DNA from 2 places in the Paenibacillus sp. FSL H3-0329 genome. Region 1 is predicted to be linked to the other one. Evidence: riboswitches for the same ligand, from Rfam matches in the RefSeq annotation. Region 1 holds a riboswitch; the other holds the start of a gene.
What was found. A riboswitch is a leader RNA that binds a small molecule or an ion and turns the genes downstream of it on or off. The one in region 1 is predicted to bind cyclic di-AMP.
Positions count from the first base shown of each region.

Region 1 (16,192 bases):
TTGAGAAACTCCCAAAGCAGCAGCATAAATAGTGATGCAGAAGGTGCAGAAAATTTGCATAATCCAGATTACCAGCAGCAGCGATTCAAACCTCTCAAAAATAAGATAATTCACCTCAAAGCTTCTCACTAGATCAAGAAATGGCCAAGTTCTTGTGACCACTCCATCTATAGAAAACGCACCAATAGTCATTACAACGGCTAAAAGATAAAAGAACGTTGATATACATGATCCAGCAATAATTACCTTTACTGCTTTTTGTGGCTTATCCATAAAAGCAACAATGAACAGCATCGCTTCACCAGCAGTAAAAGTCAGAATGGTTGGCCTGATGCCCTTCCATACCGGTCCTAACCCATCTCCAAGAAAAGGCCGCAGATTATCGATATCAAAAACTTCAACACTAAGCAAACATACCCCAACAAAAACTGTCCATGCAATCGGAACAATCAACCTACACATGCTAGTTATGGCATTAAGCCCTCCTCTGCACAAATAGAAGGCTATCCAAATAAACACGGCAACAATAGCCCAAGGAGGGGTTCCCTCCAGCAGAAAAAAAGAGGTCACTTCCTGCACGGAACGTGCTTCAAAACTGGCTATGCACAGAAAATAAACAATCACTAATATAGAGAGAATCACTCCAAGTGGCTTGCCAATGATTTTCCCGCTAAATTGAAAGATGGTTTGACCTGGAAACCGTTGACTAAGCTTCACTATAATTAAACCTGTAAAAAAGGTAATCACTCCCCCTAAAAAAACGGAGATCCATACGTCTGGAGTCTCACTAGCCTCTACAATCGTCCGAGGAAGGGTAAGTATCCCTGCCGCAATAGTATAATTGGCTAATATGATCGTTGCTTGAACAGCAGTAATTCGGTCCTTAACCTCGGTACTCATAATTTCTTCCTCCTTTACCTAGACCCCTCACCCTTTGCGTCGGGGGTCCTTCGGCTTCAACAGCGTAGGGCGGCCTGTTAGAAATTGCAGTGGCATACGGAATATAAAATCTTTCCAATCCTTAATCTTATACGGTATGAACATGCCAAGATAGGGCATGCCAAAGCTTCTTAGCTTGATTAAATGGGCACTCAGGAAAAGGAAAAATAACACAACTCCATATAATCCAAAGACTGCTGCAGAAAACATAGCTACAAAACGGAGCGTGCGAAGTGTCATTCCAGCACTATACATAGGGATGGTGAAGGAAGAAATTGCTGTAACTGAAACAACGATGACTAGAATTGGACTCACAATTCCGGCTTCTACCGCGGCTTGACCGATGATTAGACCGCCAACAATCCCCATTGCAGGACCGATAGGTTTAGGCAGCCGGAGTCCAGCCTCCCGTAATATTTCGATGGAGGTCTCCATAATCAATGCTTCGATTAATACCGAAAAAGGTACACCTTGGCGGGAGCTGATGATTGAAATAGCCAACTTTGTCGGAATCAATCCTGGCTGAAAGGAGAGGAAGGAAATATATAGTGCCGGTGCAAACATTGATATCAATGCCGCGAGAAAACGCAGTAAGCGCACCAACGAACCCACCATCCACCGATCGTAATAATCCTCAGGTGATTGCAGCAGCATCCCGAAGGAAACTGGCATGATCAGGGCAAAGGGAGTGCCATCCAGTAAAATAGCTACTCTCCCTTCCAGTAGCGCTGCCATTACGCGGTCAGGTCTTTCCGTATTCTGAATCTGCTGGAATGGCGTGAAGCTATTATCTTCGATTAATTGCTCCACATAACCAGATTCTTGCACATCATCTATATCAATCGTCCTAATTCTTCGTTTGACTTCTTCGACAAGTTCATCATTCGCGATATCTTTGATATAAGTTAGAACCAAATCCTTCTTCATTCTCTTTCCTACAGTAAACGAAATCATCGCTAGCTCTGTGCTTTGCCCGTGCCTGCGCAGTAATGCTGTGTTGTCACTTAACGTCTCATTAGATCAGCTTCGTGATCCCCGCAAGACTGCCTCTGATTCAGGCTCCTCTATCCCTCTTGTGTTCCCCTTCGGGGTGCTGAGCACAATAGCCTCCGGTATCCCTTCCACTAGCAGCACTACAGAGCCGAACAACACCTTTTGAAGCGAGAGCTTCACATTATCCGTAAACTCAACTTCCGAAATAAGCACAATTTCATGAATGAGAATATCTTTTAGATCCTTTGCTTCCGGTATCGTATGGGGATCCTTAAAGACCTGATAAGCATCCATTAAAGGCTTCAGAATATTCCGATCCATTTTATCTTTATCCGTCAATCCATCTACAAATATAAGGGCCGCTTGCAGCTTTATACCTCCGATACGCAACTCCCGAAAACTCACATCATGCATATCTGTGCTCATCTCTTTAAATCGTTGCAAATCCTCCCGAAATTGACCGCTATAGCTTGCTCCTGTAGGACCTTCACTTAGATCAGCCGATCCATCTGGCTTAGCAACCTTTTTCGTGCCGCTAGTCCCTATAGATGTTTCTCCGTAAGGAACACCCCCGCCTATGCTGCCGGCAGCTTTTTTTGCTCTAGTACTTATCGTATCTTCCTTTGCCCTAGCCCAACTCGTCGTACGAATTAGAATAAACGGAACGAAAAAGATCATAAAACCTTGGAAAATTACGCTCCATTTAGGAATTAGCTCTAAAATACTACCCCACACCCTCATCACCTCCTTTATAGCTGTGTTCGTATTTTTTACCGAAGATGGTTAATTCATGCACAAAAAGAAGACCCCACAATATGGAGTCTCCCTAATTTCATCTTTATATTTATTGCCTTATGCTTGGAGAACCTTGTTCAGTATGCCTTGGTAGGCTGCTTTCGGACGCAGACCGACCAGCTTTTCTATAGGCTGTCCCTCTTTATATACAATGACAGTAGGCATCCCCATAACACCAGCTTCCCCAGCAAGATCCGGAAGTTCATCACAATTCACCTTTACAATAGAAACATCGTCTCCATATTCCTGGTGAAGATCTTCCAGAAGAGGCAACAGCACCTTACAAGGGGGGCACCATGGCGCACCATAATCCACCAGCACGGTTCCTCCACCACGTATTTCTGCCCGCACCCAATCCGCGCTATCGGCATTTATAATTGACATTTGCCATTCCTCCTCATATTTTCCAGCACCAGCAGTACCTATTCCAAGTTCTCCAGTGTACACGCGCCCAACTTGCTCTCATCCTGCTCCTGCAAGATAGATGCCATTCGTTCTTCCAAATTCCTCTTGATCTGATTTAGCTCTACAAGCTGACGTTCAATATCCTCCAGTTTACTGCGGTATAGTGGCATCACTTCTGCGCAGAAGGCTTCTTTGTTCTTCAACACACAATGTAGAAAGCCCGCGATCTGCTCTGTCGACAGACCCAGGTTCAAATATAGTTTAATCGTTTCTACCGTCTCTACAGCAAGTAAAGAGTACTCCCGATATCCGTTGGCCTGACGGATCGGCGAGATTAATCCCTGACTCTCATAGTAACGAAGTGAACGGACGCTTACGCCCGTCAGTTTAGCAAGCTCACCTATTTTCATAGCATTCTCCCCGGGGTTCATGAGAATTGTTCTACACCAGTATAAACCCTGACACCAATGTTAGAGTCAACAAAAAAAATCCAACCGCAGTTAACCCGCAGTTGGACTCGTGTTTTATGTTACAACAGGTATATCCGCTTATATCCTACAATAATCCCGCCGCCCAAAGTCCACCTCTACGAATCATCTGGCGAAAAGGCTCTACGGAAAATGACGGAAAATGATGTCCAGGCATTAAATAAACAACCCGGCCTAGACCAAACTCATGGCACCAAGCCGCCTGCCTCATTGCCCCATCATGAGGATATTCCATAAGCACAGTTGTTTCGAAATAGGGATGCTGCTCAAAATAATAAGGCTCATCATCGATCACAAATTCTTCTATTCCCTGCATAATGGGATGCTCCCCTGCCGGTATGGACATCTGGAGCGAAGTGAATTCTGGATGATGAGTGAAATGAGCTCCCAGCATGGCGCCTAGCTCCTGATTACGCTGTAAGGAGATTCCGTTATGTACCACTAGTAATCCGCCACCATTAGCCACATAGGAGAGCAATGCGCTGCTTTGTTCCGCCGGTATTTTATCATCGGAGAATTCGGTATAGGAGATCACCAGCTTGTAGTCAGATAATGTTTCTTTATTAAGCAGCCCGTAATCCTCCGAGGAGAATACCTGCAGGTCATTGGCAAATATCTGCTCAATCTCCCGGTCTACTCCCGCAAATGGGTGATATTTAACCTCCGAATAACTTCCGAGTGCCAGTGCTTTTAGTATAGACATCCTATCATCGCCTTTCTTCGTGTACTTTTTTTGATTACGGGAAACCCCTCTACCAAGGCCATGTATTGCCATCCACATCAAGATAGGCCGGCTCATCCCCTAGATATTTTTTATACTCCATAACCTGACTTATAATCTGATCTGCGGACACATCAGGTGAAATATCCGCTTGCTCATTTTTTTCGCCATGCATATAAGTCTTCATCCAGCCGGGGTGAAACACCATCACTTGACCCCCAAGCGTCTTTAGATGATTGTGCATCAGGGAGGACTGCATATTCAGTGCCGCTTTAGACATGCAGTAGCCGTACATATTAATACGCTTATTTCTGCCAATGCTGCCCGCTTCCGAAGAAATATTAACAATTAATTTATCCTTACTTTGCAATAATAGGCCCATAAGTGCATTGCTGACTCTCAACGCGCCTAGCGTATTCACATTATAAATCTCTGCCATGCCTTCATCATCCATATCCACCAGCATCGTAGCATCATCTGCGGAATGAATAATTCCGGCATTATTAATAAGAATATCAACATGCCCAGTTCTGCTGGCGATAGCCCTTGCTGCCTGCTTTACACTATCCTTACTACCAATATCGAGTGGAATAAGTTCCAGCTGTTCCGGATACTCTTCTTGAAGCGCTTTCAATTCATCTGCGTCTCTCATGTATTGTCCAGCAAATACTGAGAACTGTTTCTCTAAAAGAGAGTGTACAAGAGACAATCCAAGACCCCGATCAGCTCCAGTCACGCATGCGACTCTGTTCATTCTTATCAACGCTCCTACCTAGTAAGGATTATTGAAGCAAGTTGTCTTGCTTTCACCTTAGCATGCCGTCCCCTTTTTTTCAACGCGCTAAAATGAGGGTTTGGTCATCCTTGGATTAGCTGCTCCAGAATCCTTTTTGTTTTAAATTTAATATATGTTACAATCATGATTACAGGTTGTTAACAACACAATGGTTAGTAAAATAACGATCCCAGGAGGGTGATATCTATGTCTATTCAACAACTTCATACATTGGAAGATCTTAAGCAGTATGTGGCTAAACCTGGCAAAAAACTGCTGTTCAAACACAGCACTACCTGCCCGATTAGCGCCAAAGCTAATGAAGAATTCCAGGCTTATCTAAAGGATGCGGATACTGCAGCAGCAGTAGTTCTAGTCATCGAGGATCGTCCAGTTTCCAATCAAATTGCCGAGGATTTCGGGATTAAGCATGAATCTCCACAGCTCTTCCTGCTTGAGGATAATGAGGTTCGCTGGAACACTTCCCACTGGAAGATCACAAGAGATGCTATCAAAGAGGCTGTGAACCAATGAGCCAGCAAGTGATTGTTTATTCAACAGCAGGCTGCAGCGATTGTAATCTGGTCAAACAATATCTTACGGAGCAAGGTATCCCTTTTGAAGTAAGAGATGTTATGACTAGCACAGTCTATCAAGAGGAAGTCGAAAAGCTTGGTTTCATGGGTGTTCCTGTTACTGTAGCAGGGGATCATGCCACCAAAGGATTCAATCTTCCCGAGCTGAAAGCACTCATCGAAGCGGCCCAGTAATTCATCCGGTTAATTATTTAGCACTTGATATATGCATACCAAAAAAGGGTATTCCAACAGCCACTTGGCTAGGAATCCCCTTTTTTCATTGTTCTAAAGCTTAAGGTTCCTCACGCATAAGATTTGCCACGACCAGTACATCTACATTTCTGGCCGAACGCAGAATCTGCTTAGTGACATCCCCACGCAGCCATTTACGTACCCAGGAGCGTTGAGATTGGCCGATAATAATCTGTGTGCTCTGTAAGGCTTGAGACCTTTCAAGCAGCAAGGAAGACACTCGTGCCGGGAGCACGTTAGGAATCATCTTAAACGTTCCACCCAGTCGTTCCGTCAATTCTTTCAAATCATTAATTCGTTTATCGTAAGAAGGCCCGCTCTGCTTATATTCCTGTACGTACGTAACATACCAGCAAGCTTTTAGACGATAGGCAATCCGAAAACCTCGCCGAATCAGACGTTCCGCATGATCTCCTAAGGTGATGCACACATAGATCACTTCCTGCCGCCGCCAAGGTCCCCGCAGCGACCCGACACGTTCCCAGGCCTCCAGACGTTCATCCACATCATCAGCAATTTCCCGCAGCGCCAGTTCACGGAGGGCGATTAGATTGCCGATTTTGAAAAAAGCCCCCAGCGCCTGATCCACTTTGGTCATCGCATATATTTTCCCATCCTTCATCCGCTCTTGCAGTGTTTTAGGAGATACATCGATAAGTTCAACCTCGTCGGCCCGTTGCAGAATGCTGTCTGGGAAAGTCTCTCTAACTCTAACTCCGGTAATTTGTTCTACAGCATCATTCAAGCTTTCTAAGTGCTGAACATTCACTGTGGAGATTACAGAGATCCCTGCATCCAATAGCTCCATAACATCCATATACCGCTTCTTATGTTTGCTGCCCGGCATATTGGTATGTGCCAGTTCATCTACCAGTACGACCTCCGGATTACGCTTAATGATAGCTGCCGTATCCATTTCCTCAAGGACAGTCCCCCGATAGTCAATACTCAGTCGCGGAAGGATCTCCAGATCACCGATCTGTTCAAGGGTTTCTTTACGTCCATGCGTTTCTAGTAGTCCAATAACAACATCGATCCCTCTCTTTAGGAGATCATTTCCTTCTCGCAGCATCTTATAAGTCTTGCCCACTCCGGGAGCAGCACCAATGTACACTTTAAATGTGCCCCCACGAATGGCATCGATTTTATCCTTTACTTCCTGACTGCTTAATCTGTGATAGGCATCGGCTTTCCGCTCATTTCGGCTCTGCCGGGTAGGAAGAACGCGTTCTCCCTCACGCTCAGCACGATCAGCCACGAAAAACACATCTACTCCGCGGATTTGCTTTAACAATGAGTTAGCAATCGAACCCTTCCACAGCTCCTGCCACGCCGTTTGCTTGGAGTGTCCCATAACGATACGGGTAATATTATGCTGGATGGCGTATTTCACTAGTAGTCCTGGAATCTCCCTCTTCGAGCGAAAAGAAATCTCCTCCATCGAGGCCCCAATCTTCTCAGTCAGCTTCCATAGGGATCGCTTGAAGGTTGCTGCTTCCTTAGAGGGCGTCAGGCCCTGCTTCCAGAAGGATACCACCGCCAGATCTCCGTTTAACCGTTTAGCGATTTGCTGTCCACGGCGGATATGAATCGAGCCATTCCAATAATACTGTGCGGACACCAACACTTTTTCGGCAATCCCCGAAGCTCCCAGCAACCCTTGCTCCTCCCGATGCTTCTCCAGCGAACCATTAACATCCTCCGCTACCATTCTCAGCGCCAGCTCCCGCAGCTTGCTTAGATTCCCTTTGTTAAAAAGCGATGTCCGCTGCTTCTTGCCCAAATGTCCTTCGGACAAACGTTGAAGTATCTTTTCCGGAGTCACATCAATTAGAACGATATCATCTGCAAGGGTGAGCACTTCCGCAGGCAAGGAATACTCCACCTCAATCCCCGTCCACTTTCGCGCTAGATCTGCTGCGCCCTCCAGCTCGTATACGTTTACAGTTGTGATGACACTAATTCCACAACCCAATAAATATTTGATATCCTCCAGCCTAGTTGATCTCTCCGCACCCTCGCGATTATGATGAGCCAATCCATCGGTCAGTACAACCTCTGGATTACGCGCCACAATGGCCTCCACGTCCAGATCCTTCTTCTCGATCTCCTTCTGAAACCAATGAATACTTGGAATCCGTTCCAAGTCACCCAGCTGATCCCTTGTTTCTGGACTCTGGTTGGTTGAAACCGCACAGATTACAACATCGATGCCCTGTGCTTTCAGCGCCTGCCCCTCACGCAGCATCTGATAGGTCTTGCCTGATCCACTGACCGGGCCTATATAGATCTTCAGGCGTCCACGATGCAGCTCATAGATAGAGAGCAGCAGTTCCTCCGGCGTCTTCCTCCGATATGTTCCCATCAAGACCACTCCTTAATAACCCGTTCATCCATTCACTCTTCTATGCCAGAAAGCAAGATATCCCTGACCCAGTTTGAACAATCGGGCAGGGATATTAGCTATATTTATTTGTTCGTTAATTTCTGGAGCTCCATGTTCAGCTTCAGAACATTTACCCGTTCTTCACCAAACAGCCCTAGATCACGACCTTCGGTCTGCTTATTCACTAGCTCTTCCAGCTGCGTGGCTGGAATCCCGGTCAAATTACTGATCCGGGGAATCTGCACAATTGCCGATGCAGGAGTGATATGCGGATCAAGACCTGAACCTGAGTTGGTTACTAAATCAACCGGCAGCTTGTTTACAGGCACATCCGGATTATCCAGCTGCCACTGTGTGATGGAATCCTTCGTCCGCTGCAGCATATCGGGGTTGGATGGGCCATAGTTGTTGGAGCCTGAAGCTTCCGCTTTATAATCAATGCTGGATACACGGCCATGGAATAATGCCGGGTCCGTAAAGCTCTGCCCGATGAGTTCTGAACCCACTACTACTCCAGCGTCATTCTTCAGCTGACTGCCGTTCGCTTGCGATGGCATCAGAACTTGAGCAATCGCTGTAGTAGTCAGAGGATAAATCACTCCACAGAGAACAACAAACACTAGACATAGCCGTAATATAATAAAGAAATTAGCACCCTTCGATGATGACAACTGTTCTTCAGCGTCCGCAATCGATTTTCTGTTATTCACGATGCTCTCACCCTTTCAATGATTAGTTAATCCGTTGTTATATCCATACACTTACGAGCAAATCAATAAGTTTGATGCCCGCAAAAGGAACGACTACTCCACCTAAACCATAGATAAAAATATTACGTCCCAGCAGCTTCGTAGAACTCATCGCTTTATACGAGACACCTTTCATAGCCAATGGGATCAGCAGCGGAATAATAATCGCATTAAATATTAATGCAGATATAATTGCCGAGCTAGGTGAACCCAATCCCATGACATTCAGAGCTTCCATTTCAGGAATGGCGAGCATGAACATTGCCGGAATAATTGCGAAATATTTAGCGATATCATTCGCAATACTGAACGTTGTCAACGCGCCCCGCGTCATCAGTAGCTGTTTACCAATAGCTACAACCTCAATGATCTTCGAGGGATCGGAGTCCAGATCAACCATGTTTGCTGCTTCCTTAGCGGCTGTAGTCCCGCTGTTCATCGCTAAGCCCACATCAGCTTGGGCAAGGGCAGGTGCGTCATTCGTACCATCACCAGTCATTGCCACCAGCTTGCCTTCGTTCTGCTCGCGGCGGATAACCGCTATTTTATCCTCAGGTGTACTCTCTGCAATAAAATCATCTACCCCTGCTTCACGGGCAATAGTAGCTGCGGTCAGCGGATTGTCCCCTGTACACATGATAGTCTTGATTCCCATTTTTCGCAGCTCATCGAACCGCTCTTTCATGCCTGGCTTAACTGTATCCTTTAAGTAAATAAGTCCATAAATCCGGTTGTCTACCGCAACAGCAAGCGGGGTCCCCCCCATCCGGGCGATAGCATCGGAATTACTGTCGAGGTTCGCGGGAATGACTCCGCCCTTCGACTGTACCCATTTCTTCACGGAATCGACTGCCCCTTTACGAACAGATCGTCCATCCCGCAGATCTATACCACTCATCCGGGTCTCAGCCTTAAACTCCACGAGCTCTCCGCCTTCAGCAAGTTTGCTGTCATAGCTGCGTTCCAGCTTCTTAGCCAGCTCAATAACAGAACGTCCTTCCGGAGTCTCATCCTTTAGCGAACTAATAGCTGCCCAAGCCGTAAGCTCAGCTTCCGTTTCATCTCCAACTGGCACAAAATCACTCGCCATCCGGTTTCCGAAAGTAATCGTACCGGTCTTATCTAGAATCATTGTATTAATGTCGCCGGCAGCTTCAACGGCCTTCCCTGACATAGCAAGGACATTAAACTGTGTGACGCGGTCCATCCCTGCTATCCCGATAGCGGAGAGCAGTCCCCCGATTGTGGTCGGGATCAGACAGACCAGCAAGGCGATCATAACAGGAATATCTAGATCAACGCCCAGATAAGTCGCAATTGGCCGCAAGGTCACTACTACAATCAGGAAAATCAACGTCAGACTGATCAAGAGTGTATTTAGTGCAATTTCATTGGGTGTCTTCTGACGTTTCGCCCCTTCAACGAGGGAGATCATCCGATCCAAGAATGACTCACCGGGATCACTGGTAATTTTGACTTTAATCTCATCACTAACTACCCGGGTGCCGCCTGTGACTGAGCCGAAATCTCCGCCGGCTTCCTTAATAACAGGTGCAGATTCACCTGTAATTGCCGATTCATCTACGGAGGCCAGCCCTTCAATCACTTCACCATCGCCAGGGATAAGTTCTCCCTGACTGACGATCACGATATCTCCTTTCCGCAGCTCGGAGGAAGAAACGGTCTTCACAGACCCTCCAACGAGCTTATTAGCTGTGATATCCTGTTTCGTTTTCTTAAGCGAATCCGCCTGGGCCTTCCCGCGGCCTTCAGCCAGCGCTTCAGCGAAGTTGGCAAACAGCACTGTGAATAACAGAATGAACAACACCGTGATATTGAAGCCTACCGATTTCTCTGCATTAAAATATCCGGGGGCCAGTACCATAAGCAATACAATAATCGTGCCGATTTCGACTACGAACATGACCGGATTTTTGATTAACGTCACCGGGTTAAGCTTAATAAAGCTATCCTTTACAGCGCTTAGGAGTATGGGTCCCGTCAGCAGCTTTTTTCTTTTTACAGTACTCATCTTGTTCTCCCTCTTCCTACCGTAAGGTCAAATATTCTGCAATCGGGCCGAGCACAATGACCGGCAGAAACGTCAGCGCACCGATAATCACTACCGTACCAATCAGAATTCCGGTGAACAGACCATTGTCTGTGCGGAATGTGCCAATCGTCTCAGGAACCGGCTTCTTCTGGATCAGTGAACCTGCAACTGCCAGCATTGCGATTATAGAGACATAACGGCCAAGCAGCATTACGATCCCGGTTGTAACATTCCAAAAGGTGGTATTGTCCGCAAGCCCTTCAAATCCTGAACCATTGTTCGCGGCAGAAGAGACATATTCATATAACACTTGGCTAAGTCCATGGAATCCGGGATTCGTGATGGAACCGTTGCCCAAGTCCGTTAAGAACGCACCTGCTGTTGGTACAAGGATAATGAACGGATGCACAAGGATAGCAATCGCAATCAGCTTCATCTCCTTGGCTTCTATCTTTCGCCCGAGAAACTCTGGTGTTCTGCCAACCATTAGTCCACATAAGAAGACGCCCATGATGGCATACATCAGCATATTGATTAGTCCTACACCTTTTCCCCCGAAGACGTTATTGAGCATCATTAGGGCCAGAGGGGTAATGCCACCCAGCGGTGTCAGCGTATCATGCATATTGTTAACACTACCTGTCGTAGCTGCCGTTGTTACCGAAGTGAACAGAGAAGATTGCGGGATCCCAAAACGTACCTCTTTACCTTCCATGCTGCCTTGCGAAGACTCGATCCCCAGCGCATTAATAGCGGGATTCCCTTTAGTTTCCGCATAATAATTCAGCCCCAGCAGCAGAACGAACAAGGTCATCATTGCTGTGAAAATCACCCAGCCCTGACGTTTGTTCTTAGCGAACAACCCGTACATATATGGCAAAGAGGCTGGCAACATCCACATAGAGAGAATCTCCAGAACGTTCGTAAGTGGATTAGGGTTCTCAAAAGGATGCGCTGAATTGGCTCCGAAGAAGCCGCCACCATTCGTACCTAAGTGTTTAATTGACTCCAAAGAAGCGACTGGACCGATAGCGATTTGTTGCGTCTGCCCTTCGAGTGTAGTGACCTCAAGCGATGGCTTGAGCGTTTGTGGCACATGCAATCCTACCAGCACCAATGAAACTAGCAGAGCTAATGGAATGAATACACGAATATGTGCTTTTACGAAGTCCTCAAAAAAATTTCCGACTGATTTCTGTCCTGTAATCCCTCTGACAAAAGCAACCGCAACAGAAAATCCGCTCGCTGCAGACGTGAACATCATCATCGTGATGACTGCCATTTGTGAAAAATACGATAGTCCCGTCTCCCCGCTATAATGCTGCAGGTTCGTATTGGTCATAAAGCTGATCACCGTATTAAATGAAAGCGTCTGTTCCATATCGGCAATTCCATTCGGGTTCAGCGGCAATCCCCGCTGTAATCTTAGAAAAATATAACTGAAAGCAACCAGTACGATATTAGTTAAAACAAAGCTGAGTGCATACTTCTTCCAGGACATTCCGTCCCGTTTTTTCAGGCCGATCAGCTTATAAATACCTTTCTCTGTGCCTGCAAACCAGCGATCCGTACGATTCGGTTCGTTAGAAAATACATGATATAAATACGTCCCCATCGGCTTGACCAACAAGATGAGAATTACAATTACGACGACTATTTGCAAAATGCCCATGAATGCCCCTCCTTAAAATTTCTCAGGATGAATCAACGCGTAAACCAGATATATAAACAACAGTAGGGTAACAGCGATTACTAGAATCACAGCTTATCCCTCCCCGTATCCTCAACTACACCTGCGCACCAGCGCATAAAGCCATAAAATAACCCGTAAATTACAGCTAACGAAGCCACCATATACAGATCCATCATATCTTCCGCACTCCTTCCATTATCCTTGATGAGGTGATCTATCGATTAGAAAATCAGCATCACCACTATGGGAATAGATTACATAGCTCGCACCAAGTCTTTTATAGACCAATCTAGGATTTATAGAACTTGTAATCACAAAAATTGGCTGTGTCGTCCAGGTACGGCACATCTGAATATAGCGGCAGCAAAGCGGAAAGCTGCTCTCAAACAGATATACCCTGCCTACCGGGAACGATGGGCGAAACCAAGTGCTCTGATGGCGGGTATCCACTAGAATAACCTGCTCGATTCCGAGCTCCTCTAGTAAAGCTTTCTCAGCCAGATTGTTGGTTAATCCCGCCATCTTAATACCCCTGAACTTCAGAAGTTTAATGAAATGTTCTCCCGCCTTTGTAGGCGCACATACAAGCACATATTCATTCTGATCCGTCATCTCTTTTTTCTCCTCCTGCTCATTTACAACAAGGAGGCAACGAAAATCTCCGAAAGGATGTTGACCTATCGTCATTTTCGGGCACAACCTAAAGCTCGGTTGTGTCACGTCATTAGACGCTGCCTTACAAATACCGCTAATGATGAATTTAGCGACCTCTTGGGGGAGGCCTCCATAAATGCTTTGCTTCTAAGAGCACAGCAAAAAGCCACAAAGGATCTCCTCTGTGGCTCGCTAGCGGTCACATTGCACTCATCCTCTCTCCATACGCTTACGAGGTTAGCTGTCGGATTCGGGCGGTGAGAGTCGCCCTACCTGTATAGATGCGAGCTCACTCGCACCCTCTACAGGATTCACCCCATAATCAGCTTCCGACTCTCACATCGGCTGCCGATTGTTGGTTCCCCCGCTTTCCTTATCGGAAATTAAGCGGATCAAATATTCGATTGTCGTTGAAACAGGAGTAATCATACTCTTATGCACGAAGACTTGTAAAACCTGAATGATGCCAAAATAATGCAAATTAAAAACTATTTTCCCATTAGATAGCGCTTACTTGATATCTAATCTCTCTATATCTCTTGTTTACTCGAGTTTCGAGCGTTTAATCGCTATCTATAACCCATGTGATTTTATTCACCTTTTTAGAGCGAAAATACTGCAAATTCCCTTTATAGGTAGAAACGCAAGAAGCTGAGGTTGAGCGAGAAAGAGGCGCGATAACACGCCATAAATACCTATTTACCTCGTTTTTCAGTCGTAGTCGGCAGGATATGGTTAAAATCGCTCTAAAAGAACATTTTCCGTTTTTTACAGAAAATCTTGAAAAGAGTATGATTCGGGTTGAATCTAATTCATGAAAAACAATCAACGCTGAGTTCCTGCATTCGCAGGGAACGGGGGAACCATCAGGCCACCTGGCCTACTTGGGGTGAATCCAAAGGAGACTGCGTAAGTCTCAATAGGTAGGGCGACTCTCACCGTCCGAATCCGACAGCTAACCTCGTAAGCGTAAAGAGAGAGACCCTTGATCCGCCACGCTTTGGCCCAGGTATATCTGCCTGTAATCCAAAACCGCAGCAGAGGTCCTCCTCTTGCTGCGGTTTTTGCGTTACCTGAGCCTATTAGGTGATAGCACGCTGGATGGGGTGAATGTTTTGAAGCACTATTATTTAGGGATACATCAAGGGCTGCTTGAGCCGATAAGTCTAAATTACGTTTGTTTCGGGGCCTTGTGGTTCGAAGAAAATAATCACAGGTACATTGTAGGTTATGCATTTGGCCAGAACCAGATCCAAGCCCTTCGCCAATTCAGTACACCTTCTTCTTGTAAAGACTGTTTAGACTCTAAGATTGTATATGAAATATATAAAAAAATTCGAGAACAACAACAGCAGCAGGATTGGTCATCGCATCAAAAACTCCCGTGGTTTACAGCCTTCAAGGAGCCTTGGAAAGATGTAAGCGCCGGTTGGTATGTCTTGAGATCCCGCAGCACCTTTCCCTTACATCTATCTGTTATACGGAAAGAGAAGTTCCGACTATGGCTAGAGCATACCGCAGTCTGTGAGAATAAAATGGAAATGCTCGCCTGTGTAGAAAAGGCTAGTGTCACTCATCAGGTAGACTTAAAGCTTTTGGAAATCTAAGGAGGAACCCTACTATGGACCAGCGCAGACTATCCCGCATTGAAGTATTTGTATTGGATGAACCCGAGCCTATTCACTATGGAATGGAAGGGGCTGAAGGCTGCCGTTATGGTATTCTGAAGCTCACCTGTAAGGGAGGTTGCAGTTGGGGGGCTTGTCTAATCTCTGCCAACACCAAAAATTTCGATCTCATTAAATGGAGTTCTTTTTTACGGGCTATCTGTCATTGCCGTCTTGAGGAAGCGCTGGATAAGGTCCGCCGCGAAGGTTCAGATTGGGAGCAGGTTAAGCTTGAGCTAGTTCAGGGTGCTTTGCAGGATTTAAAGGCCAAGCTCCAGGGTAAATCCTTGGCTGGGCATATTCAGCAAGGGCGTCTGTACAGTGTTGCAGCTGGGGGGAGCAATTCCAGAAGTGAACGGCTCTACTACAAACCTTCCAAAGCTTTTTCCACTGCCTCCCAGCAGAAACACAGTTGCCCGGAACCAGACACCGCCGATCTTATCAATAAATCCATCTCTTACTTTTCTATATTATAGATTCAAGCAAATCTCTCATTCTGAAAGGATCGTGTTCACCATGCCTGACCCCTTACCTCCCGTGTCCACCTACAGTGCTAAATTTGCAGAGTGTGTTCAAAAGTATACTAATGAAGTCTACGTACTCAGTTCCATGTTATTAGAACAATCTAATGAGGCAGACAAGGTTACTATCCGCACCTTCACAGAGCTTCATAAAATATATCGTCAGGATAACTTCGACCCTCAGTTATTCTCTATCCACGCTTACCGCACTTGTATTCGCCAGTGTGCTGATTCTTTTGCCCGGCGCTCTCTTCTATCGGCTAAGGGATTACCTTGGGAGGAACAGCTTGTGAAGGTATTGTGGTACGGCTTAAAGCTGCCTCTTTCTCAAATAAGCATTATTCTGCAAAAAAGTGTTCCTGCACTGAAAGCACAGCTTAGAGCTGTACGGGAGCAGATGACCGACCAAGCGGATATACGAACGAGCGCAAATCTTTCTATAATTTAGTCACTGACTAGAATTCAGACGATCTTTAAGCGCATGAAGCATCTAACGGACTCAGGAGCCTTTAATTGAAGCTTT
Region 1 covers NZ_CP150150.1:580,158-596,349, reverse strand. The annotation lists gene NSQ66_RS02665 (GerAB/ArcD/ProY family transporter) at 1-900, opposite strand, end outside; partial or broken gene NSQ66_RS02660 (spore germination protein) at 928-2,673, opposite strand; gene NSQ66_RS02655 (thioredoxin domain-containing protein) at 2,785-3,111, opposite strand; gene NSQ66_RS02650 (MerR family transcriptional regulator) at 3,150-3,542, opposite strand; gene NSQ66_RS02645 (ThuA domain-containing protein) at 3,688-4,323, opposite strand; gene NSQ66_RS02640 (SDR family NAD(P)-dependent oxidoreductase) at 4,373-5,095, opposite strand; gene ytxJ (bacillithiol system redox-active protein YtxJ) at 5,324-5,650, shown strand; gene NSQ66_RS02630 (glutaredoxin family protein) at 5,647-5,886, shown strand; gene NSQ66_RS02625 (histidine kinase) at 5,987-8,311, opposite strand; gene kdpC (potassium-transporting ATPase subunit KdpC) at 8,416-9,024, opposite strand; gene kdpB (potassium-transporting ATPase subunit KdpB) at 9,080-11,113, opposite strand; gene kdpA (potassium-transporting ATPase subunit KdpA) at 11,130-12,806, opposite strand; gene NSQ66_RS02605 (hypothetical protein) at 13,023-13,514, opposite strand; cyclic di-AMP (ydaO/yuaA leader) riboswitch at 13,692-13,881, opposite strand; cyclic di-AMP (ydaO/yuaA leader) riboswitch at 14,301-14,465, shown strand; gene NSQ66_RS02600 (hypothetical protein) at 14,534-15,088, shown strand; gene NSQ66_RS02595 (hypothetical protein) at 15,103-15,624, shown strand; gene NSQ66_RS02590 (hypothetical protein) at 15,665-16,117, shown strand.

Region 2 (16,192 bases), 2.0 Mb from region 1:
GATCACGGAATTCAATTGTATGGCATTTATCGTCATCCAAAATTCGGTCCAATCTACGCCTACGAGACCGATGGTTATGGCAACTACTGCTTGATGGATGATGCGGGAACACCAGGACTCATGTCGATTCCTTATCTCGGCTATGTTACCGCAGAGGATGAAATTTATCAGAATACGAGACGATTTGCTCTGAGCAAGGAGAATCCTTTTTATTTTGAAGGAACCGCAGCGAAGGGAATCGGCAGTCCGCATACTCCCAAAGACTACATCTGGCATATGGCATTATCGATGCAAGGTTTGACGGCTTCCACTAAGGAGGAAAAGTTGGAGATGCTTGCGATGTTAGAAGCTACAGATGCGGATACTGGCTTTATGCATGAGGGATTCCATGTTGATGATCCGAATACGTTCACTAGAAAATGGTTCGCCTGGTCCAATAGCCTGTTCTCCCAACTTGTCTATAAAACGATGAAGGAAGGACTACTATGAGCAGCCCGAGCAGACCTGTAATCATATTTTATGATTCTGATTTTCCAATTTCCAGTCCCATTCCTAGCGATGCGATTACATCCATGAGTGAGTTCGGATCTATTGTAAATGAGAATCAGCTTGCAGAAACGCTTCGCGAAACGGAAGGCGGCTGTTTCATCAATCTGCATGCACCCTATTTCCCGAAAACGGCCTGGATAGCCATTCTTGAATACCTGCAAAGAGAAGGCGGGCTGATTAGCATTGGAGGCGCACCCTTCAAACAACCTGTTCGTTGGGAAAATGGCCAATGGCATGTGGAAGCGGAGCAGACTTCCTATCATCAGGAGCTGTATATTCATGAGGCACTTCATGTTGAATGCTCACGCAACCATTCATTGCTTGCCTCGGATGTCATTCCTCTGCTTAAGGGTCAAGAATCTCTTTTTCTAACGAGTGCGAATACATGGAACCTCGTGCCACATACGACAAAGACGAGTGATTTACCACATCAAATGGGCTCTGCAGGTCCAATGAGCACACGGATTTACCCGCTATTAAAAGGAGTTACACTCGAGGGTCGGGAAATTTCTGCGCCAGTAGTTCTTTGGGAGAATACGAGCGGTTTATTTGCAGGCTCACGCTGGCTGTTCGTAAATACACCTGCAACAGCTTCTTTTTGGGAGCAAAAAGGTCCTTTCGCGATATCCAATTGGGCTCGTTTCTGCAGCAAGGGTGTAACGGAAATGTGGGTTAAGCCCAATTACGCGTCTTATGAATTAGGAGAACGTGCTTCCCTAACCCTTCAGATTCAGCAGCTTGAACGAGTGAGACCTTCTATGCGTAATGAAGATACATGGAATTTCACAATTCATGTAGAGCATGAATCAGATACCTCTTTGAAGTGGTCTCAGAGTTTGGAAATGAAGGCGAATGCTGAACTAAACATGGTGCGTCTGCCTATTCCTTTGGAGATAAGTAGGGGCCTCTACCAGATTGTCTGTGAAGCAGAAGCCAGTGATGGTGAGGTTCGCATTCTGCGCCAAGGGTTCTGGGGTCATGCTCCTGAGCTGCTGGCAGCAGGCAATCCGGTAACGAGCGGCAGAGATTACTTTATAAAAGATGGGCGTCCGCTACCAGTGGTCGGCATGACTTATATGGCGAGTGATGTGGCGCGGAAATTTCTATTTCTACCGAACGTGGGAGTTTGGGACCGTGATATGGGCCAGATGCGGAAGGCCGGGATTAACTGGATCCGTACAGGGATCTGGACAGCTTATCGCAATGTGATGCAAGACGATGGACATGTCTCGGAAGAAGTATTGCGGGCGATCGACGCCTTCATCATGACGGCGAAGAAGCATGATCTTCAAGTGACTTTCACGTTCTTCTCCTTCACACCGGAAACGTGGGGAGGGGTAAATCCTTATCTGGACCCACAAAGTGTGGAAGCTCAGAAGCGGTTCATTTGGTCTATTGTATCTCGTCATAAAGATTCTTCGAATGTAGATTGGGATCTTATTAATGAACCGTCGATGTTTGATCCGGCACGTATTTTTTCGGACGGCCCGAGTTCATGCCATGATCGTTTTGAGCGACAAGCCTTTATGGAATGGCTACAAGAAAGACATGGTGTAATCGACGTGCTGCAGGAACGCTGGAATATGACACCTGCACAGCTTCCGAACTTTGCATCTGCAGGGCTGCCAGAAGCAAAAGAGATTAACTTCGACGTACAAGACATGCACAGTGCTAAGAGGGGAACACGCTGGTTGGATTATTGTTTGTTCTCTATGGAGATGCATAACCGTTGGGTGAAACAATTATACGACGCCATTAAGGAGCAATGTCCAGCTCAGATGGTTACGGTTGGTCAGGATGAGGGACTAGGAGCGCAGCGACCTTCGCCGTTCTTCTACGAGGAGGCGGTGGATTACACCACTGTTCATTCCTGGTGGTTTAATGATTATCTGGTGTGGGATGGCATCTTTGCCAAGACGCCTAATAAGCCAAACCTAATTCAGGAGACTGGCGTCATGTATGTAGAAACTCCAGATGGCCGAGCCAAACGTTCAGAACAAGAGCTGCAGAATTTGCTGGAACGCAAGTATGCTTACGCTTTTGGAACGGCAGGTGCGGGGGCTATTCACTGGATCTGGAATACGAATTTCTATATGGATAATGCGAATGAGTCCCATATCGGAGCACTGAGAGCAGATGGAACCGAGAAGCCTGAGGCAGGCGTATCTTATGATTTCGGGAAGTTTATAGAAGGTATCCGTGATATATTTGGTGATCGGAAATTGGAAGAGATTGCGGTGGTGTTCCCTTATTCGAATGATTTCTCTAATCGGAAGTTGGCTTTTGCTGCTACAACAGAGCTTACCCGCATTCTGTCTTATGAGCTCAAGATGTCTTTTCGGGGGGCTTCCGAATACCATCTAGATGATTTGGAGAAGAACCCTGCGAAACTGATTATACTGCCAAGCGCGCATAACTTCGCTGATGCAGCAATGGAACGGTTGTTACACATTGTTGAAGAGACAGGAGCGGTATTGCTTGCCACTGGACCGTTAGGCATTGATGCCTATTGGCGTTCTTCGGATCGGTTGAGTGATATCCTTGGCAAACGTGAATTGCGTAATGTGCGCCGCGAAGAAGTGCTTATGCTTCAAGGTCAAGTCCTGCCTGTCTCTTTCGGCCACCGCCGGATAGCTGAGGTGACAAAGGAAACGATCATTCAAGAAACTGGTGGAAGTTCAACTATAGAGACTGTCGTGAACCTTCCGCTTGGCAAGGGTCGACTCCTATGGAGCCCACTGCCAGTTGAATTGAGTGAGCGTAGGGATACTACGGCTGCACTTTACCGCTACGCGGTTAATGCTGCTTTTGTGGAATGTGATTTTGAATGGATTAGTGGTGGGGACTTAGCGGGTATCTACGGACGGAAATTGAGCTTTGCTACGGGTGCGCTTTTTACCTTCGTGTCGGAATATGCCCAAGATGCAAAGATCGAGGTGAAGGATTCAGCCACTGGCCGAACCTATTCGTTCGTGTTAGAACAGGAACGTTCTGTTCTCTTTGCTACGGATAGTAAAGGAGACTTGCTTGGTGTTTATCGCCCGCAGGAAGTCGAGATCCATGTAAATTAACCACATCTTCTATATTAAGCATCTTGGTAGAGAGAACGCATTGCATATAAGGAGGTCTTCACTTTGGAAAGTTCAAATCAATCTATTAAACCTCAGACTGCCCATATCATTTCCCATACACACTGGGATCGGGAATGGTATCTTCCCTATGAGAAACATCATGTACGCTTAGTAAAACTGGTTGATGAATTACTGAACCGGTTGGATGAGGATAACGAATTTAAGAGTTTCTATCTGGATGGACAGACGATTATTCTGGATGATTATCTTCAGGTACGTCCCGAAAATCAAGAGCGGCTGCAGAAATATATTACGGAAGGTCGCCTTCTAATAGGACCTTGGTATATTTTGCAGGATGCGTTCCTTACTAGTGGGGAGGCCAATGTTCGTAATATGCAGATTGGCCATCAGGATTCGAAGCGTTACGGGGAACCCTCCAAAATCGGTTATTTTCCGGACACCTTTGGTCTAGTCGGCCAGACTCCACAATTAATGCGGCAATCCGGCATCAATAATGCCTTTTTTGGAAGAGGTGTGAAGCCCACTGGATTCAATAATACGGTGTCAGATGGAGGTTACGAATCCTCATTCTCGGAGCTGATTTGGGAAGGTCCTGATGGATCAAAAGTGCTCGGCATCCTATTTGTTAATTGGTATTCTAACGGAAACGAAGTGCCTGTAAATGAAGCAGAAGCCAAAGTGTTCTGGGAGAAAAAGCTGGCAGATGCGCGGAAGTTTGCCTCTACAGGTGAGCTGCTGTTCATGAATGGTTGCGATCATCAGCCGGCTCAACTGGATTTGCCAGAGGCTATCGAAACTGCGAAGCGGTTGTATCCAGATATGGAGTTCATTCATTCGAACTTTCCTGATTACCTTAAGGCCGTAGAGGGTGTAATGGATCGCAGCAATCTGTCGACTGTAAAGGGCGAACTGCGGAGCCAGCATACTGATGGATGGGGTACGTTAGTGAATACCGCGTCTGCGCGTGTCTATTTGAAACAGATGAATCAGGAAGGGCAAATCTTGCTTGAAAAGGTGGCCGAGCCACTTGCTTCGTTCGCACATTTACTGGGCAAAGAGTACCCCCATCATCTGTTCACCTATGCATGGAAGACATTAATGCAGAATCATCCGCATGATAGCATTTGTGGATGCAGCGTGGATGAGGTACACCGTGAGATGGTCACCCGTTTTGACAAAAGCCGTCATGTGGCAGAGACCATTGTTGAGGGTAGTAAACGAGAGATTGCAGAAGCTGTGGATACGACCGGGTTTACAGCATATGGTGAAGACGTGCTTCCACTAGTTGCGATGAATATGACGGGTTGGAGTCGCACGGGTACTGTGAGCGTAGAACTTGATGTGGCGCGTCTATATTTGCGAGAAGGGTTCTCTCTGGAAGAAACGGCTAGCCGTATGACCGGAATTGACTTGCACGATCGTGTGTTAGTAGACGATCAAGGGAATGATATTGCCTGCCAGATGGAGGACTTAGGGCTTCAGTTTGGTTATGATTTGCCAGATGACAAGTTCCGTCAGCCGTATATGTGCCGCCGGGTAAGACTTACCTTTGAAGCCGTAGAAGTTCCTGCGCTAGGTCTTCGTTCATATGCTTGGGTTCGCCGGGCAGATGCAAAACTGCCAATAGCCGCTGAATCTTTGCTACAAGGAGATCGGGTGCTGGAAAATGACGTTATCAAGGTAGTTATTAATGATGATGGTTCGTTTATGCTAAGTGACAAAACTAGTGGAGTGACCTATCAAGATCTTGGCGTATATGAAAACACCGGGGATATCGGCAATGAATATATGTACAAACAGCCAGAGGCCGAACAAGCTCTGACGACTAAAGGACTAAAGGCTAATATTTGTGTACTGGAAAATACATCGTTTCGCGCCGCTATAGAAATTAAGCATGACTGGGAGATTCCAGCTTCGGCAGATGATAAGCTGGATGAGGAGCAGCGTGCACTGGTTTACTATCCGGAGCGCAAAGCTCAGCGCAGTAGTGACACAGTCATTCTAAAACTTCGTACTGTAATCACCTTGGAGCGGGGCGGAAAGGGATTGCATATCGAAACGACAATAGAAAACCAGGCCAAAGATCACCGGATTCGTATACTGTTTCCGACAGATTTGAACGCTGCTACGCATCGTGTAGATTCGATGTTCGAGGTTGCTGAGCGGAATATTGAACCCGCCACAGAATGGAAGAATCCGAGTAACACGCAACATCAGCAAGCCTTTGTTGATATTAGTGATGGGAAAGCGGGTCTAACCGTCGCTAATTTTGGATTAAATGAATATGAAGTGCTGCGAGATGGGCGTAACACTATTGCGATTACACTGCTACGTTCTGTTGGTGAACTTGGTGACTGGGGGCTATTCCCTACTCCAGAAGCGCAGTGTCTTGGAGAGCACGTTGTTCGTATGGAGCTAATCCCGCACACAGGTGAGGGTATAACTTCTGGTGCTTATGCTGAAGCTTACCAATTCCAGGTTCCGTGGATTGTATGCCAGACAGATGTACATGCAGGAGTAGTTGCGCCGGTTTATACTCCATTCGATTGGGAGAGTAAGGAACTCGCATTTTCTTCACTAAAAATGAACGAGCAGACTGGAGACTTGCTGCTGCGTTGGTATAACATGAGTCAGCAGAACACCAACCTGTCCTTCCGTTCAAGTATTCCGCAGCAGTATTTCTATAAAACGACGATCCTAGAAGAGGAGAGCCACCCTGTCTCTAGTGATGAGAAAGAGAAAGGAAGCTTTGACTTACAGATCGGTCCATGCGAAATTGTAACGATTGGTATTAGAAAATAAATGAAAAAGGACGGTATCCAGAGAGTCGTATGACTTTTGGATATCGTCCTTTTTTGTATAAATAAGTATCTTAGGAAGAAGATTTGCCGCGCGCAGTGGATCCAAGATGATCAATCTGCTCTTCTAGAACCGCACTTGCTTTGCCTAAAAACTGCGAAATAAGGGCGAGCTCTTCATCCGTATAAGAAGCTGCGAGCTTAACCATGGCGGTATGGAGCGGTTGGTACGTATTAATGACATCATCTTTATTCTCATATAATGGCACAATAATCACTTTACGGCGGTCATTCGGGTCATTTTGTCTGCGGACATAGCCATTTTTTTCGAGCCGGTCTATTAATGCTGTAACACTTCCGGTGGTCAGACCGGTTAATTTAGACAGTTCTCCGGCAGTGATCGGACCTTTCTCCCGTAGAATATCTATAGATAAGAAATCATTATTGTATAACCCAAGTGAGGCGGCTACATTTTGTTGGTACAATACCGTTCGGTTTCCCAAACTGCGCATAAGCAAGGTGAATTGTTCCTGCTCTGGTGTAGGTTGTTCGTGGCTTGACAAAAGATAACGCTCCTTTTAAAATAATTATATCTTGATAGTCAAGATATTAGATTATAAAGTTATTTGAAAATTTTGTGATTTATCAAATACATTCTATCGAAATTAGGAATGTTTTGCAAAATAATTGCAATACAACAACTTTGGGCAACCATATGGATAGAAGATATAACTACGAACCAGTGGGTTGAAATGAGAGGGGAATAGATGTGAAAGAGACTATTGTTATTAAAGGTGCAAGTGAGAATAATCTGAAAAATGTCTCGCTCACGATTCCTAAGTATAAGCTAGTTGTCCTGACAGGACCTTCGGGATCAGGCAAATCGACGCTAGCTATGGATACACTACAGCGGGAATGCCAAAGACAGTATTTGGATTCCATGGGCATGACGTCAGATACGATCAGTAAACCAAAGGTGGAGTCTATTATTGGACTATCTCCGTCCATTAGTGTTGGACAACATGTCACCAATCGTAATCCCCGTTCGACAGTCGGGACTGTCACTGACATCTATACGTTTGTCCGGTTTATCTTTTCCAGATTAGGCGAGCAGGTTTGCCCTTCCTGTAGTGGCAGCATCCCACCTTCTTTTGAAGCGAGGGGATTGCTGATCGAGGAAGACGAGGAAATGGATGGTCAGACGATGGGTTGTCCACATTGCGGAGCAGAGCTTGAGAAGCTGGGTATGTCCCACTTCTCTTTTAATAAACCGGAGGGAGCTTGTGAAGCCTGCGGTGGTGTTGGATCTGTGGCAACTATAAATGAAGCGGCGGTGTTTAATCCAGAGCTTAGTATGCGTGAGGGTGGGGTTGCCTCGCTGAATGGTGTTCATCGTGATATACAGATGCGTATATTATTGGCCGCTGGCAAGCATTTTGGCTTTGAGTTTGACCCGGATCAGCCCTTAAAAGATTACGGTGAAATTCAGCGCGACTTGTTGTATTACGGAGTGGAAAGTGAGGCGTTTAAGCGCCATTTTCCCAATGTTAAGCCGATTCAAGGCACCAAATTTGAAGGCGTCATTCCTGGTTTGTGGCGGCGTTACAAGGAGAAGGAAGGAGAAGCTGGTACACAGGAAAAAGACGGCGGATTTTTTCATGAGCAGCAATGCCCGGAATGTCTTGGCGCTCGTTTAAAAAACGAAGTTCGTCTCGTACGGGTAGCTGGCGTATCGATTACGGAGGTATCGGATTGGTCATTAAGCGATGTTTACGAGTGGACGAAAGGCTTAGAGGCGGCTTTGCCCGCCGAGGGACTTCATCTGCTTGAACCCATCCTTCACGATATGCCTACCCGACTAAAAAGGATTATCGATGTTGGTCTAGGTTATCTTTCTATGAACCGTCAGACGGTCTCCTTATCTGGTGGAGAGGCACAGCGGCTGCGCCTTGCCTCATTGCTGGGGTCAGGTCTGACTGGAGTGTTATACATTCTAGATGAACCGACGACCGGGCTTCATCCGCGGGATACTGTTGGCCTCATTCGTGTGCTTCAGGAGTTACGCGATTTGGGGAATACGGTGCTCGTTATCGAGCATGATATTGAGATGATGCGCGCTGCCGATCATATTATTGATATGGGTCCGGGTGCTGGTCTGGACGGCGGGCAAGTTGTTGGCGAGGGCAGCATTGAGGACTTGATGGCAAGCGAGACTTCCGTTACGGGAGTCTATCTTAGAGAAGAGCGTCATAAGACTGCTGCATATGTTCGCCGGAAAGGTGACGGAAAACAGATCACCATCCGACAGGCTCAATACCGGAACATTGAGATCCCGGAGGTTACATTTCCTCTAGGTTGTCTAGTTTCTGTAACTGGGGTTTCGGGTTCAGGCAAGTCGACGCTAGTCTTTGATATTCTTGCGCAAGGTAGTGCGAAAGAACATGAGCAAACAGGCTGTGCGGAGATTGCAGGCTTAGATCAGGTTGGAAATATAGTGATTTTTGACCAATCGCCCATGGGGAGGATGTTGCGTTCTAATGTAGCGACATATACAGATGTTTTCACACATCTGCGCCAGCTGTTTGCTGCATTGCCGGAGGCGAAAAAAAGAAAACTGACCTCCAAGCATTTTTCCTTTAACACACCGGGTGGACGCTGCGAAACCTGTCAGGGTCTTGGGGTGCTGACTGTAGACATGAATTTCTTACCCGATTTGGAGGTTAAATGCCACGTTTGCAAGGGGAGAAGATTTACGGATGAGGTTCTCCAGGTGAAATATGATGGATATTCCATCTCGGATCTGCTGGACATGTCCGTGCAGGAAAGCTTGCCAATTCTTAAGTCGGAAGCCAAAATGGCGGGGATAATCGAGACGTTGTGTGAGGTGGGTCTCGGTTACCTTAAATGGGGACAATCTGTCAAAACCTTATCCGGTGGTGAAGGGCAACGGATTAGACTGGCTAAAGAGTTGAGCAAACCTTCCAAAAACCATACGCTCTATCTGCTCGACGAACCAACAACAGGCCTTCATCCGTCAGACATCAGGCAGCTCCATACCTTATTGAGCAAATTGGTTGATACGGGAAATACGGTCGTGGTTGTGGAGCACAGCTTAGAGTTGATTCGGGAGTCCGACTGGGTGATTGACATTGGCCCTGAAGGTGGCGTTGTGGGCGGTAAGCTTGTAGCTGAAGGTACACCGGAGCAGGTTGCTGAAGTGCGGGAATCCTACACAGGGATGTTCCTGAAACGGATTCTGGCTGAGGGGCTATAATCAAAAAAAGAGGTGTCCAAAAGCCATGAAAATGGCTAGGACACCTCCTTTTTTTGAACTTAAACCAACCACTGCTCTCAACTCTAAACTTCGTCTGAACGTTTGAACCGATCCCATTCACGCGTACTTAACACTTTCGGAATAACAGATGAATTTACACGTACGTAGCACATTAGGATTAACAGATGAATTTACACGTATGTAGCACTATAGGATTAGCAGATGATCATGAGTCGATGGTGTTTGATCCGCAGATGATTAGGATACGGTAGCAACAGACAGCGAATGACTAAGATACGGTAACATCACACAGTAAAAGAGCAGGATACGGTAGCATCACTCAGCGAATGACCAAGACACGGTAGCATCACACGGCGAATGACCAAGATACGGAAACAACACACAGCGAATGATCCTGCTTCGGCGGTATCGGACTCAGCAGACCTTAAATGCGGGAAAATCCGTCATTTGGAGTATTATCGGACCGCATAGCCCCTATTGGCGAAAAAAACGCCTTATAAGAGCCAGTTTCTAAGGAATAGCTGCGCTGGTGTCCGATGAGTTGCTGAAAAGGCGATAAATTAGTAAATAGCGTCATTGGGGTCCGAAAGCCTCAGCAGGAGATCATGGTGTCAGCAGCAGTAGCAGTAGCAGTAGCAATAGCAATAGCAGTTGACCCAGCGAATGACTATGCTTCGGCGGTATCGGACTCAGTAGACCTTAAATGCAGGAAAATCCGCCATTTGGAGTATTATCGGACCGCATAGCCCCTATTGGCGAAAAAAATGCCTTATAAGAGCCAGTTTCTAAGGAATAGCTGCGCTGGAGTCCGATGAGTTGCTGAAAAGGCGATAAATTAGTAAATAGCGTCATTGGGGTCCGAAAGCCTCAGCAGGAGATCATGGTAGCAGTAGCGGTAGCAGTAGTGGTAGCAGTAGCAATAGCAATAGCAATAGCAATAGCAATAGCAATAGCAATAGCAGTTGACCCAGCAAATGATCATACTTCGGCGGTGTCGGACTCAGGAGTCCAGCAAATGATCATTCTTCGGCGTATCGGACTCAGCAGACCTTAAATGCAGGAAAATCCGTCATTTGGAGTATTATCGGACCGCATAGCCCCTATTGGCGAAAAAAACGCCTTATAAGAGCCAGTTTCTAAGGAATAGCTGCGCTGGAGTCCGATGGATTGCTGAAGAGGCGATAAATTAGTAAATAGCGTCATTGGAGTCCGAAAGCCTCAGCAGGAGATCATGCATCTAGCGCAGCTTAATCGAGCAGACGTCCATTATCATGCCATTGCCCGTACATTTTATTTTCTTTAGTGTTTGTTATGAATTTGTCTAATTTACTCTTAAATAAATCTGGCTGATGTTTATTGCTTTGGATCGTGTCGATCCGAACTCTTTTATAAAGGGGGGGAAAGGCCCGGAAATTCTCATATACTTGCCTGTCCTCTTTTAGCCTTTGCTCTATAATCTTATCTACTATAAAAGAATCAGGGTTCATATCAGGAAGTATCCGTTTTCCTTCAGCACTCATTAACCCCAGCTTTTCGAGGCGGCGGACCCGTTCTTTGTTCAATTCAGTCCAAGAGCTTTTTTTACTTCGGGGAGAGAGTCTTTGCGCCAGCTCTGTTTCCGAAATTTTCTTTTTCACTCCATCGATCCATCCAAAACACAAACATTCCTCAACTACGTCCAAATATAGCAACGTTTCTGGGTTTGGCTTCATACTAACGAGTACCCAACAAGATTTTTCAGTCTTACAATTCTCCTGCAGCCAAACTCTTAAATCTTCTCTCGTTTTTACTGTAATTAGATTTTCAATCTCCATAATTAAAATACAATTTCCTTTCTAGGTATGGAGTGGGGCAGATTGCCCATTAGTGTTTAAATAGCTTCCGCTGTTACCTGATACCAAAAAAGAGAATAGTCATTCATGGTGGAAGCGTGGCCTAACTGCCGTAACATAGTAGATATATTACCTCTATGATAAGTCCCGTGATTGACGACTTGCAACACAATTTCTGATAGGCGTGTTTGGCGGATTCCGGCGAATGGATTGTCAAGCAGAATGGTTTGCTCCAAATCGGATTGGTTGTGTAACCATGCTTTGTATTGTTCCGATAGCTGTGCAAAGATATTTACGTACTCATCCACAGAATCTAGAATGCTCAAATTTAGCGGGATACTTTGTTGAAAAGCCTCAGGCATAGCAGTGCCTGTTAAAACAAGATACCACATCGTATCAACCGCATAGATATGGCTAAGGGCATGAGCGATGGTGGGAAATGAGCTGTTCACTTCTTGACTTAGCACAGAAGCCGGGAGTTCCTTGATTCTCCCCAGGATAGTTTGGTTTCCCCATGTGTGGTATTTAAACATTTCTACTGGATAATTTGTCATTCGTATTGTCTCCTTTTGAATTGTCATGGATTTGTTTTTGTTACTGTTGTTAATATAAAAGAAGAAGTATGACATCAGACTGTCATACTTCTTCATAAAGTTTGAGTGTGTTTTGAAGCTGCTCTTTTAAAATACCTCGCAATGCAGGGGGTTCGAGGACTTCGGCCCCGCTGCCGAAACTCAGCAGAATGGACCAAAGCCAACAAGCTTCCAATGGCTTATACACAGGAATTCGCATCGTCATGCTTTTATCAGAATGAAATTCCTTGTCGACTTGATGAAACTGATCCAAAGCTTCTGCCAAAGCCTCAGGGCCCACCCGGATTACTATTTCCTCCACCTGATCTACCCTGTTTGAACAGCCAGCCTCTTTGGGTACTTCATGTTGTGATTGAAAGGTATCCTGCGTCAGGAACAAATTCAGCATCCGGGAAAGACGAAACTCCCGATAATCCTGCCGTGCCCGGCAATAACCATAGATGTACCAGTTGCTATATTTAAAATGAAGCTTTACTGGTTCCATTTCACGGGTTGTACGTTCATTTTTTACACTGATGTAATCAAAACGGACAACATTTCGTTCCGCTATAGCCGCACGTAAAAGAGGAAGTGCGTCAGGATCCGTACGCCGGGTTTCAAGATCCACCGCGAGACTAGAGGTCTGTGGCTCCGTTCCAATCGTTTGCAGCCGTTCAATGGTTCTTTGCGTATGTTCATCTTCAAACACGGAAGAAAGACTGTTAAGTACAGTAATCAGAGAAGTGACATCATACGAACGGAGCAGGCTTTTATCCATTTTATATCCGTCCATGATGCCATATCCACCTTTAGTTCCCTGATATGATACGACCGGGATACCAGCGGCACAAATCACATCGATATCCCTATAGATCGTTCGCTGGGAAACCTGAAACTCTTCAGCCAGCTTGGAGGCAGATAAAACTTCGTGGTTCAATAGCTTGTAGATCATAGAAATCAATCGTTCCAATTTCATGTGTGCATTCCCACCCATTAGTCCATTTCGTGTTACAGCGTGATTATATCATAGATTTTTTCGGGCTAATTTTGGGAGGGAGGAGTTTTGTTGTTGGTGATGAAGTAATATCCTATGACAGAGTCTGACAGAGCCGATTAATTTATTTATAGATTAAATCCGCAGGCTCTGATAAATGATTAACAGAAATAATAGCATCGTTTTTTTTCACAGGTGGGGTCCAATATTGCTCATTCCCAGGCAGGTCATCGAACCATTCGGCGTCCTTTGGACAATCTAGAATCATGAATTTTCCGTATTCCTGATCTCTGGATTGATGGTATTTGAGATAGGCTTTCCCGTTATCAATGGCGAGAATTTCTATTTTTCCTGAGGTGTGGCTCATGGATAAGCGTACTCTTTTGCCAAGTCCTGAGGTTCTAGCTTTGGCTTCTTCTACAATTTGATAGACTTGCTCGAGCGGTAATACGAAATCCCGGTTTCCGGCAACGGGCCGGTTCACAAAGAAGTAGTAGGGTGTAACGCCAGCCCATGAAAGTCGGTCCAGTAGTTCCCCTAAAATAATGGGATCATCGTTGATGCCTTTGAGGATGGGAGTCTGATTTACGACAATTGCCCCTGCGTTGTGGAGAGCTTTAAATGCTTTTTTGGCTTCAGGTGTGATTTCACGAGGATGATTGATGTGCGCCATAACATAGATTCGTTTGTCTTCGGTAGAGTAAGTACGAATCAGCTCCAGCAGCTCTTCGTCTTCAGAGATCCGCATCGGATTAAATACGGGTATCTTCGAACCTAGTCTAATGATTTTAACATGCTCAATGCTTCTTAGATTTTCAATAATGGATCTTAGCTTCGGTGTGGAGAGAATTAAACTGTCCCCGCCCGTAAGAAGTACGTTGTTAATCTCCGGATTCTTTGCGATATACTCCAAGCCCGGAGAGACATCAGCCATCGCCTCTTTCACGTCATTTCGAAACAGACGCTTACGGAAACAGTAGCGGCAATAAGCCCCGCAGACCTCGGATACAATCAGTAGTGCAGTGGTTCTATACTTGTGCTGACAACCAGGTACCACATAATTCGTGTCCTCATCGGAGGCGTCCCAGCGCCCATACTCCAGCAGTTCACCTTCGTTAGGAATAACCAGCTTACGGATGGGATCTTCTGGATCATCCCAGTTAATCAAAGACAGATAGTAGTCATTTACACGAAAAACAAATTTTTCTGTAATTTCTTTCAGATTCTCTTTTTCCAGCTCAGACAACATAGCTATTTTGTTAATATCCGTGAAGTACTTTACCTTTTGCACGTACATCTCTCCTTTGTCTCGTAGTGTGAGAAATGAGGGAGCCTTAGTGTCAAAGGCCAATCTACTGCCAGCAGGGTCCAAAAAAAGCACAAAAAGAGACCCTTAGCAAGGGTCTCTGGTTATGTAAATAACATGAAAAGCAGACCCATCCACTGCTGACGAGGTTAGCTGACGGACTCGGGTAAGATGGTACCCTACATTCTAATGCTCAATGATTCGCCCCAATTAACTGGTTCCCCCGCTTTTCAACTGTAAAAGTTGGAAATTAAGCGTAGATAAAGTATACCCTATGAAGTTTTGAAAAGTCAAAAGAGAATCCTAGATTCACCTTCAATTGCTAGCGCTACTTCCGCCGAGTAGTTTAGGCAACAACGTTAGCAGCTTCTCCCGGGTTAACGCATCACTGGAGTTCCATTTGCTTCCGTCGAGCAGATAAACATGTCCCTGACGTACTGCCGGGAGACTGTTCCAAAGTGAACTGTCTAGTAGTCGTTCCATTGCAGCTCGCGAGTCTTTGCGTTCCGGAATGAACATGAAGATATGATCTCCGGCGTAGGCAGGCAGTCGTGTTGGATCCACTTCGGCGAACCCTAACTCTTCGTCCAATATGGCCTGAATCTCTTCGGTCGGTTGTAAACCACATGGGGCATAAAGCGCAGTGGAGAATCCGGACATTCCCATAGCATATAGATGATCTCCATGATCATAGACCAAAGCAGAGGCGGTTTCTCCAACTTGGAGAGTTGTCGAGTAAAGCTGCTGCCACATGGCTGCGTTTTTGATTGTGAATGACTCCAGCCATGCTTCCGCTTCGCGCTGTTTACCTAGCCAACTGCCTAATGTCCGCATTCGGTTGTCGAGAGGCGCAAATGAATCAAAGGTGAGTGTCGGAGCGATACCAGAAACTGCTCTGTAGGCTCTTTCATCACTATTTGCCAAAATGATCAAATCTGGGTTTAGGGAAGCGGTCAACTGCGGGTCCAGTGGAAACCCGACGTTGGCGAGCTTCTTAAGTCGATGTTTATAGACGCTGTTCCGGGCGAATGCTTCATCTCCACCGATAGGCTTTACACCTAACGCGAGAAGGTCGCCAAGTGTCTCGCCATGATAGACAATACGTTTCGCTCGTTCAGGAATTTCCACCTCATGACCCGTCCAATCCTTGACGGTAAGCTTACGACCTTGCTGATGTGCATATTGTCCGGGTGTAACTCCTGTTTTTTGCCGAAAGCGGCGGCTGAAATAGTATTCATCCGAGAAGCCGACCAGTCTGGCGATTTCCCGCAGTGGTTCAGTCGATTCCTGCAGGAATCGTTTGGAATGATTAATACGCAGATCCGTCAGGTATTCAAGCGGCTTTTTACCCGTAAGCTGTTGAAAGATCGGTGTATACTGCCAGATCGATATCCCCGCCCGTTCAGCCAACTGCTTCACGGTGATACTCTCTGTATAATGCTCCTGAATGAATGTTATGGTCTTTTCTACGGATTCCGTAGGACTTGGCAGGTGTTTGGAAGGGTAATTATGCTCAAAAAGTAGCAGCAGCAATTCTTGGAATTTTAATTGTCGCTTGAATTGTTGTACATCATCGGTATTATTCCTGTTCATGAGCAGCTCTTCGACTAGTCGGATTACCTTGGTGAACGGGTGCACAATTAACTCCCGTCTGCCGGAAAGCAGCTCTCCAGAATATCGTTTAGGATGCTTGGTTGTATAAATTGCTGTAAAGGTGATGAGGTAATAATACAACGTCAGCTCCTGGTTGTTCG
Region 2 covers NZ_CP150150.1:2,534,153-2,550,344, forward strand. The annotation lists gene NSQ66_RS10910 (glycoside hydrolase family 125 protein) at 1-489, shown strand, start outside; gene NSQ66_RS10915 (beta-galactosidase) at 486-3,620, shown strand; gene NSQ66_RS10920 (alpha-mannosidase) at 3,684-6,443, shown strand; gene NSQ66_RS10925 (MarR family transcriptional regulator) at 6,514-6,951, opposite strand; gene uvrA (excinuclease ABC subunit UvrA) at 7,209-9,713, shown strand; gene NSQ66_RS10935 (YdeI/OmpD-associated family protein) at 10,982-11,548, opposite strand; gene NSQ66_RS10940 (DinB family protein) at 11,605-12,120, opposite strand; gene NSQ66_RS10945 (YafY family protein) at 12,203-13,114, opposite strand; gene NSQ66_RS10950 (KamA family radical SAM protein) at 13,257-14,423, opposite strand; cyclic di-AMP (ydaO/yuaA leader) riboswitch at 14,564-14,705, opposite strand; gene NSQ66_RS10955 (AraC family transcriptional regulator) at 14,754-16,192, opposite strand, start outside.
Region 2: linked by a shared signal. The riboswitch ahead of NSQ66_RS10950 (KamA family radical SAM protein) and the one ahead of NSQ66_RS02605 (hypothetical protein) in region 1 are both predicted to bind cyclic di-AMP.